Regions from separate parts of the Halopseudomonas sp. 4NH20-0008 genome, predicted to be linked through region 2. Evidence: predicted binding sites of a transcription regulator. Region 2 holds the regulator's gene; each other region holds the start of a gene.

Region 1 (3,276 bases), on a different contig from region 2:
GGCCTTTGTGATTATCACTGAGTACAATTACCGGGTTCAGGGCTTTCTGGTACGTTCGGTTGAGCGCATCGTCAACATGAATTGGTCAGAGATCCACCCGCCGCCAAGGGGGACCGGTCGTGACCATTACCTGACGGCCGTCACCCGCGTGGACGACATGATGGTGGAAATCATCGATGTTGAGAAGATCCTCGCTGAGGTTGTACCTACGGTAGAGACCATTTCAGACGGCGTCATTGACCAGCAGACCCAGGTCGAGGCTCAGGCCAGCCGGGTTTTGATCGTTGATGATTCGTCGGTGGCACGCAAGCAGGTCATGCGCTGTTTGCAGGAAGTGGGTGTTGAAGTGGTCGCGCTCAACGATGGCCGGCAGGCTTTGAACTACCTAAAGGACATTGCTGATCGCGGTGAGTCGATTGACAAGCACCTGCTGATGATGGTGTCAGATATCGAGATGCCGGAGATGGATGGCTATACCTTGACCGCAGAGGTGCGCAACGATCCGCGGATTAATGGCCTGCATATTCTCTTGCACACCTCGTTGTCAGGGGTGTTCAATCAAGCCATGGTGAAGAAGGTAGGTGCTGATGACTTTCTTGCTAAATTCAAGCCTGATGAGCTGGCTCAGCGGGTTATCGATCGCATTCATGCACTGCGGATAGCGCCAGATGCTTGAGGCTATAATCAATCTGACAATGGGATGGACTGCGTGACCTCAGCCAACAAGGATTTTCAGGTTTTTCGCGAATTTCTGGAAAAAGCCTGTGGCATTGTGCTCGGGGATAACAAACAGTACCTGGTCGCCAGCCGGCTCAATCGGCTGATGGAGCAGCAAGGTATCGGCAGTCTGGGTGAGTTGGTCACGCGAATTCAGTCGCAACCCCGTGCCGGATTGCGGGAAGCGGTCGTTGACGCCATGACGACCAATGAAACCTTGTGGTTTCGTGACGTTTATCCCTTTGAAGTGCTGAAGACCCGACTTATACCCGAGTTCATCAAAGGCAACCCCGGTCAGCGTTTGCGCATCTGGTCGGCAGCCTGTTCCTCTGGTCAGGAACCCTATTCCCTGAGCATGAGTATTGATGAATTCGAACGTAGTAATCTGGGTCAATTGCGCGGTGGAGCTCAAATAGTGGCTACGGATCTGTCGGGCGGGATTCTGACAGCCGCCAAATCAGCTGAATACGACAGTCTGTCTGTAGCTCGGGGCTTGTCAACGGAGAGGCTGACACGCTATTTCGACCAATCCGGCCCGGGCCGCTGGGTGGTCAAGCAGCCTGTACGCAATCGAGTAGAGTTCAGGGCGCTCAACCTGCTCGACAACTACGCCATGCTTGGCAAGTTCGACATCGTCTTTTGCCGCAATGTACTGATCTACTTTTCCGCTGAACTCAAGCTCGATATCTTGCGCCGCATTCATGCCACCCTCAAACCCGGCGGTTACCTTATGCTGGGCGCGTCTGAAGCCCTCAATGGTCTGCCTGAGCTGTACCAGATGGTGCAGTGCAGTCCTGGCATTGTGTACAAGGCCAAATAGGGGTCTGTCACTTCCTGTTATTAGCGCTACTTCTGCTTTTGCTCTTTGACCGCCATGGGCTTTGCTGGTGGCAGGATAAGAATTGCCGCCTGTTATTCTATTAAATCCACAAGCAATTGAAATTTAATGCTTTTTTATTTTGGCACGCTGATTGCTTTGTAAATCCTCAGAGACAGTTGGTGGCGAGACTTTGCCGCCCTGAGGAGTGGATATGAGCATCAGTTTTGACAAAGCGCTGGGAATACACGAACAAGCCCTGAATTTCCGCGGGCAACGGGCTGCCGTGCTGGCGAACAATATTGCCAATGCCGAAACCCCCAACTACAAGGCACGGGACCTGGACTTTGCCAGTGTACTGGCAGCTCAGAACAGTGAGCAGGGGCAACAGTTTGCCGCCCGGCAAACGCACGCCCGGCATATGAGTACTGACAACTTTGTAGATCAGGCTGCTGGGTTACGCTTCCGCACGCCGCTTCAGCCAGCAGTAGACGGCAACACGGTTGATACTCAACTTGAGCAAGCTGAGTTCGCCAAGAACGCCATAGACCTGCAAGCCAGTTTTACTTTCCTCAATTCAAAGTTCAAAGGGCTGACCAGCGCCTTGAGAGGAGACTAAACCATGTCCCTGAGTGATGTATTCAACATTTCTGGATCGGGCATGAGTGCCCAGTCCGTTCGTCTTAATACGGTGGCCAGCAATATTGCCAATGCCGAAACCGTGTCCAGCAGTATTGACCAGACCTACCGCGCCCGGCATCCGGTATTTGCCACCGTGTTCAACAGTCAGACCGGAATGGGGCCTTCGTTGTTTGCCGACCAGCAGCAGGCTGGTCAGGGCGTTCAGGTTCAGGGTGTGGTTGAGTCCGATGCCGCTTTGCAACCGCGTTACGAGCCGGATCATCCAATGGCCAATGAAGAAGGTTATGTGTTCTACCCCAACGTCAATGTGGTCGAGGAGATGGCCAACATGATGGCCGCCTCACGCGCCTACCAGACCAACGTCGAAATCATGAATGCGGCCAAGACCATGTTGCAGCGCGTTCTCACACTGGGCCAGTAAAGGGAGTAATCGATAATGAGCATAAGTAGCGCACTCGGTGTGGGTGCCAACGCGCTGGATCAGTATCAGATTGATCAAAGCCGTGGTGTTAAGGGTGATGAGCTGGGCAAGGATCAGTTCCTGACGCTGCTGGTAACCCAGCTGAATAATCAGGATCCGCTGGCGCCGCAGGAGAATGGTGAGTTCATTGCCCAATTGGCGCAGTTCAGTACGGTAGAGGGTATCGAGACACTCAATACCAGCATGGAGGCCTTGCTCAGTGGTTACCAGTCGTCCCAAGCCCTGCAGGCTTCGGCGCTGGTCGGTCGTAAGGTCATAGTGCCGTCTGACAAGGCGATGGTGGATACCACTCAAGGCATAAAAGGACAGCTGGCCCTGCCGCAGCCCAGTAACAACGTGTATGTCAATGTCATGGCGGACGACGGCAGTCTGGTGACCCGAATCAACCTGGGTAACAAGGCCGAGGGTATGCATGACTTTGTCTGGGACGGTACGGATGATAGCGGCAATATCATGCCGCCCGGACGTTACACCTTTGAAGCCATGGCGGTTCAGGATGGGGGTAACAAACAGCTGGCTACCTTGCTGCCGGCAAACGTGGACAGTGTGTCGCTGGGCAACGGTACCGGCGGGCAAATGATGTTGAATGTCGCTGGGCTGGGCAGCATCAGCCTGTCGA
Region 2 (3,276 bases):
CTGCTGCGCGAATTTCACATTCATCATCTGGCCGACAGTCTGGGCATGAGCCTCTCCGGTGGTGAACGGCGGCGCGCTGAAATTGCCCGTGCACTGGCCACCGAGCCCAAGTTCATTCTGCTCGACGAGCCCTTTGCCGGCGTTGACCCGATCTCGGTCAACGATATCAAACTGATCATCAAGCATCTCAAGGACAAGGGGATCGGCGTGCTGATCACCGATCATAATGTGCGCGAAACACTCGACATCTGTGACAAGGCCTATATTGTCAATGACGGTCACATCATTGCCGAAGGCGATGCCGATACCGTACTGGCCAACCAGACCGTAAGGGATGTCTATCTGGGGCATGCCTTCCGTCTGTAAAATAGGTTACAAATAAGGCATGCTGGCCACATGGCCAGCACACTGGATTCTGTCCAACCCTGAGTACAAGGTACGTCGTCTGAACATGAAACCCTCGCTCGTCCTCAAGATGGGGCAGCAGCTGACAATGACACCTCAGCTGCAGCAGGCCATCCGACTGCTTCAGCTGTCCAGTCTGGATCTCCAGCAGGAGGTTCAGGAGGCACTGGAGGCCAATCCGATGCTGGAAATGGCTGACGAGGGTGACGACGACTACGGCAATGGCGGATCCGACAGCGCAGCCGACGGCGATGATGCGCCCGCAGTGACCATTCCGGAGCCGGTGGCCATGGACGCCATCGAGCAACACAGCCAGGCTGAAGAAGAAGGCAACTGGAACGAACAGATCCCCAACGAACTGCCTGTTGATACCCAGTGGGACGATGTCTACCAGACCTCGGCCAGCTCGTTGCCAAGCAACGATGATGAGGAGTGGGACTTTACCGCCCGTACCGGTACCGGTGAGACCCTGCAAAGCCATCTGGAATGGCAGCTCAACCTGATCCCCCTGTCTGAAACCGACCAGATTATTGCTCTGTCACTGATTGATGCGATCAATGCCGACGGCTACCTGGAAGAATCCCTGGACGAGATTCTTGCCTCACTCGACCCCGAACTGGAGGTCGAGCTGGATGAAGTGGAAATGGTCCTGCACCGTATTCAGCAGTTCGAGCCGGTCGGTGTCGCAGCTCGCAACCTGAGTGAATGCCTGCTGTTGCAACTGCGCCAGTTGCCAGCCGATACCCCGCTGCTGGAGCAGGCGATGAAGGTAGTCAAGGACCACCTCGAACTGCTTGGCAGCCGTGACTTTGCCCAACTCATGCGGCGCACCCGACTCAAGGAGGATCAACTCGGTAAGGTCATCAGTCTGATTCAGACCCTCAACCCCCGACCCGGCTCGGAAATCGCCTCAGGCGAGCCTGAGTACGTGATCCCGGATGTGATCGTGCGCCGTGACAACGCCCGCTGGATAGTCGAGCTGAACCAGGAAGCCGTGCCCAAGGTCCGGGTCAACAACCATTATGCGTCCATGGTCCGCCGCGCCGACTCCAGCCAGGACAACACCTACCTGCGCAATCATCTGCAGGAAGCCCGCTGGTTCATCAAAAGCCTGCAAAGCCGCAACGAAACCCTGATGAAAGTCGCGACGCAGATCGTCGAGCATCAGCGCGGCTTTCTCGAGCAGGGTGAAGAGGCCATGAAACCACTGGTGCTGCATGATATTGCCGAGGCCGTGGGCATGCACGAGTCAACCATTTCGCGGGTTACCACGCAAAAATACATGCATACCCCGCGTGGCATATTCGAGCTCAAGTACTTTTTCTCCAGCCATGTCGGCACCGCCGAGGGCGGTGAGTTCTCGTCCACGGCGATTCGCGCCCTGATCAAGAAACTGGTCGCCGCAGAAAACCCCAAGAAACCATTGAGCGACAGCAAGATCGCTGGTTTACTGGAAGAGCAAGGAATTGATGTCGCAAGGCGCACCATCGCCAAATACCGCGAATCGCTGAACATCGCTCCGTCCAGCGAACGCAAAAGGCTGGTTTAACCAGCCTGGATCAAGAAGTCAGTACGTTACCCGTGGCACCATGGGATAACCTTGGGATATCCCATGCCACACAGTCCAACAGGAGAAGACGTATGCAACTGAATCTCAGCGGTCACCATGTTGATATTACCGAGTCCATGCGTGAGTACGTGAACGAGAAAATGTCTCGATTGGAGCGACACTTCGACAAGATCACCAATGTTCAGGTTACCCTGGAAGTTGAAAAGCTGCGGCAGAAAGCCGAAGCGACCCTGCATATTGCCGGCGGCGAAGTCGTCGCCAACTGCGAACATACTGACATGTACGCCGCCATTGACCTGCTGGTCGACAAGCTGGATCGCCAACTGATCAAGCACAAGGAAAAGAACCTCGACCGCCAACAGGGCGTCAACGACCGCTAAGGCAAACCGACGCAAAACCATGCAAATTGATCACATACTTACCCCCGAGCGCACCTTTGCCGGTGTGCAGGGGGTTTCAAAAAAACGCGTACTGGAACAGATTGGCAAGCTGGTCTCCCAGCACAGCCACCTGGACCCGGACGCCATCTATGAAAACCTGATTGCCCGTGAAAAGCTCGGTTCAACCGGCTTTGGCAACGGCATCGCCATTCCTCACTGTCGTCTGCTGGACTGCCACAAGGCTGTCGGCGCCTTGCTGCAGCTGGAAGACAAGATCGACTTTGACGCCCTCGATGGCCAACCGGTTGATCTGATCTTTGTTCTGCTGGTACCCCAGGAAGCCAACGAACAGCACCTGCAAATTCTCAAGATGCTGGCCGAGAAGCTCGACCAGGCCAGTCTGCGCGAAGCGCTGCGGGCCGCACCGGACGCTGAAAGCCTGTACCGCATCATGACCACCAGCGCGACGGGAAGCTGAGCCCCATGCGTCTGGTTGTGGTCAGTGGCCGCTCCGGTTCCGGCAAGAGTACCGCGCTGCATCTGCTCGAAGACAACGGCTTCTACTGCATCGACAACCTGCCGGCCGGTTTGCTGCCGGAACTGGCGCGTCAGGTCAATCTGTCCGAACTGGAACTGCCCAAGGTGGCCATCAGCATTGATGCGCGCAACCTGCCCAGCGACCTGAAACGCTTCCCCGAACTGCTCAAGCAGGTGCGTGATGCCGGCGTACACTGCGATGTGCTGTTTCTGGCTGCAACCGATGATGTGCTGATCAAGCGGTTCTCGGAAACCCGGCGCAAACACCCGCTGACCGACCAGAATCATTCGCTGGGCGAAGCCATTGCTGAAGAACTGAGATTGCTCGAGCCGATCATTGATCTGGCCAGCCTGAAGATCGATACCAGTCATCTGACCCTGTAC
Region 3 (3,276 bases), on a different contig from region 2:
TGCCCGGACTGCACGAACCTTTCGGGGCTGCGCACAGGGTCTCGGGAAACTCCCTGCGACCCATCAATAGACCCCTGGTCAAAAACCGGGTCATGATCATCCGTTGCTCTGAAACTCGGCAAATCGCCTTCCAGATCATCTTGCTTCATTCACCGCTCCTGATGCTCTCATTCATGGGACTAACAGCCGCAAAGTATCGCGCCAGAGCGGTGCAGGCTGCACCAAGGCAAAGCACGCGAGACCCTTTTGACCACAAAACCCGTGCATACGTTTCCTTTGCAGGCCACGAAAAATCAGTCATTAACAAAACTGGTACACATTCTGCTTGTTAAACCCATGCTTGGCTAGAACGTCGGCCCCGTGCGCCACGTTGAACCATTGGGGGAAGCATCATGATCGCAGAAGCACAATTCAACAGAATGACACTGGAATGCATGACCGCCCTGCGTCGGCGCCTCAAGCAGGAGCTGGGGGTGACTGTACGGCTGAGCGAGGATGACGCCGTTGAGCACATGATTCGCCTGAGTCGGGACAGCCAACAAGGCGATATCCGCGAATTGGGCCTGCGTCTGGCTGACATGACCCAGCCAAAGACCGAAGACAACCTAGAGCCGCAAATGGGCCAAGGTGCTATTGCTTCCCGTCAACGGCTGTTGCAGCAAGTACCCGACCCGACCTTTGAGGTCCCTAGCGAGGCCATGCGTAACGCCTCAGCTGCCGTGCGCATTTACCGCGGGCAGGTAGTCCGCCAGTGACGGCATACCGGCCCTCCACCAGTTGCCAAAGGCCTCGAGCCCCTGCTCAGTGCTCACCACTGGCTGATATCCGAGCCTATCGCGGGCAGCAGTGATATCCAGATTGAAGTCGCGGGCCATGACCGCTATACCCAAGCGCAGTATCGGCGGCTCAGGTTGGCCTTTCTTCAGTTTCGCCGCCAACTCGGCCAGACTGGCCATCAGATAGGCCAGCGCAAAGGGCACACGCTGTTGCAGCGGTGGCAAATCAAGCTGCTCCAATAGCCGATTGAAGCTCGGCCAGAAGGCAACGGGCTGACCATTGCTTATATTGTATGCCCGCCCCAAGGCGCTGATCGGCGCCTCCAGAGCCAGTTGCATGGCATGACTGACATTCTCGACCGGAGTCAGATCGACGCGATTATCACCCCGGCCAATGATCTTCAGCCGCCCGCTCTGATGAGCCCTGAGCAAACGCGGAAAAATCGAGGTATCACCTGCGCCAATAACAAATCGCGGACGCAATGCTATGACTTCTAGACCGGCTTTGCCTGCGGCAAACACCCGTTGGTCCGCAAGCCACTTGGTCGCGCCGTAGTGATCAAAAAAACGGGGCGGCAGGAAATCCTCGCGAATATCCCGATGGCTGCGCCCGTCAAAGTAGATGGAAGGGGATGACAGGTGCACAAGGCGACGCACCTGATTGGCCTGGATTGCAGCCAGAACATGCTCGGTGACCGTGACGTTGGCGTCATAGAAATGTGCGTAGGACCCCCAGGTGCCGACGGCCCCCGCGCAATGCACCACCGCCTCGCAACCCTGACTGGCAGCCAGCGCAAAGGCCGGGTCAAGCAGATCACCCGCTCGACACACGGCACCCCGCGCAGCCAGCCAGTTCATCGCCCGTGATTGCCTGCCACAGCACACCACCTCATAGCCTTGCTGCAGCGCGTGGGCAGCAAAGCGTCCGCCAATGAAGCCACTGGCGCCGGTTACCATAATACGCATCTGCACCCCTTGGATTAGTTTTGCTTTGCCACATCATAGCCTGCGCCTGCTACTAGCGCTGCACAGTCGGAGCAGTTAGTCTCGATGCAAACTGGGCAATGCCAGCAAAGACAGACGGAGAAGATGCATGGGTGAATGGATGATTTACGGTGCCAACGGCTATACCGGCGAGCTGCTGGCAAGAGAGGCAGTTAAACAAGGTATGACGCCTATACTGGCGGGGCGTAACTCAGCAGCTGTAATCACGCTGGCTGAAGAGTTGCAACTGACCCATCGGATCTTTGATCTGAATGATGCCGAGGCCGCCTGTCAGGGACTGAATGGTATTCAGGCGGTAGCGCATTGCGCTGGCCCCTTCTCTGCCACCAGTCAGCCGATGATTGATGCTTGCCTGGCCAATCATTGCCACTATCTGGATATTACCGGTGAAATTGATGTCTTTATTGCCGCCCAGCAGCGTCATAATGAGGCCGTTGCGGCCAATATCGTCATATGCCCGGGGGTAGGTTTTGATGTCATTCCCACCGACTGCCTGGCAGCGACATTGAAAGCCGCACTGCATGACGCCGACCACTTGGCTCTGGGCTTTGACAGCCGCAGTGGTTTTTCGCCCGGCACAGCGAAAACCTCGGTCGAAGGTTTGAAGCTGGGTGGCAAAGTGCGCGAAAAAGACAAGATCCGTTCGGTTCCCATGGCCTGGCAAAGTCGCGAAATCGATTTCGGCAATGGCAGTAAGCATGCGGTCACCATTCCCTGGGGCGATATTGCCACTGCCTGGTTTTCAACTGGCATCGACAATATCCAGGTTTATATTCCCATGGCGCCCAGTGCCGCCCTGCGGCTGCGCCGTCTGGACGTACTCCGCCCGCTGCTGGGACTGTCCCCCATTCAGGCCCTGCTGAAATACCTGATTGGCCGCAAGGTTCAAGGACCGGATCAGGAACAGCGCGCCAACGCACCCACCTACGTTTGGGGCGAGGCACAAAACCGCGCCGGCAAAAAAGTCGTTGCCCGGGTGCAAACCGCCAACGGCTACGACGTTACCGTGCACGGCACGCTGATGGCGGTTAAGCACGTACTTGAGAACACATCGGCTCCCGGCTATTTCACCCCCTCGCGGTTAATGGGTGCTCGTTGTATTGAAAGACTTCCCGGGTCCGGGCAAATCGAGATCAGTTGATCCGAGCTATAACCACATGCTTGTTCCGTGGATAGCAACTGCATGCAGTGCTATTATCCATTACCCCCGATCATTGCGACGGGCAGCGCCCTGCTTAACAAGAGGCGTCAAACAGCTGACTGACTTTGCGTCACGCAGTCGCCGGTCACAAAGGGATGCGTATGCGCGTGCAATGCGTTTCCTGATTCCGTTACCTGAAGATGGAGATAAACCATGGCTTTTGAATTACCTGCTCTGCCGTATGAAAAGAACGCCCTTGAGCCGCACATTTCTGCGGAAACATTGGATTTCCACCATGGCAAACATCACAACACCTATGTGGTGAACCTGAACAACCTGGTACCCGGTACCGAG

Evidence for each region. The regulator sigma-54, encoded in region 2, starts transcription at its own class of promoters, with help from an activator protein. The targets are predictions, from matches to a motif close to ANTGGCATNNANNTTGCTNT.
Region 1: the regulator sigma-54 is predicted to act here: its motif matches at 1,676-1,695, upstream of flgB (flagellar basal body rod protein FlgB).
Region 3: the regulator sigma-54 is predicted to act here: its motif matches at 1,750-1,769, upstream of AC27HQ_RS04950 (saccharopine dehydrogenase family protein).

What each region holds. Positions count from the first base shown of each region.
Region 1 is NZ_BAAJMD010000006.1:132,524-135,799, reverse strand. It holds gene AC27HQ_RS07990 (chemotaxis protein CheV) at 1-676, shown strand, start outside; gene AC27HQ_RS07985 (CheR family methyltransferase) at 710-1,537, shown strand; gene flgB (flagellar basal body rod protein FlgB) at 1,749-2,153, shown strand; gene flgC (flagellar basal body rod protein FlgC) at 2,157-2,597, shown strand; gene flgD (flagellar hook assembly protein FlgD) at 2,613-3,276, shown strand, end outside.
Region 2 is NZ_BAAJMD010000010.1:118,506-121,781, reverse strand. It holds gene lptB (LPS export ABC transporter ATP-binding protein) at 1-366, shown strand, start outside; gene AC27HQ_RS11660 (RNA polymerase factor sigma-54) at 452-1,954, shown strand; gene hpf (ribosome hibernation promoting factor) at 2,047-2,355, shown strand; gene ptsN (PTS IIA-like nitrogen regulatory protein PtsN) at 2,375-2,833, shown strand; gene rapZ (RNase adapter RapZ) at 2,839-3,276, shown strand, end outside.
Region 3 is NZ_BAAJMD010000003.1:257,477-260,752, reverse strand. It holds gene AC27HQ_RS04965 (ATPase) at 1-149, opposite strand, end outside; gene AC27HQ_RS04960 (hypothetical protein) at 393-755, shown strand; gene AC27HQ_RS04955 (NAD-dependent epimerase/dehydratase family protein) at 711-1,742, opposite strand; gene AC27HQ_RS04950 (saccharopine dehydrogenase family protein) at 1,870-2,922, shown strand; gene sodB (superoxide dismutase [Fe]) at 3,136-3,276, shown strand, end outside.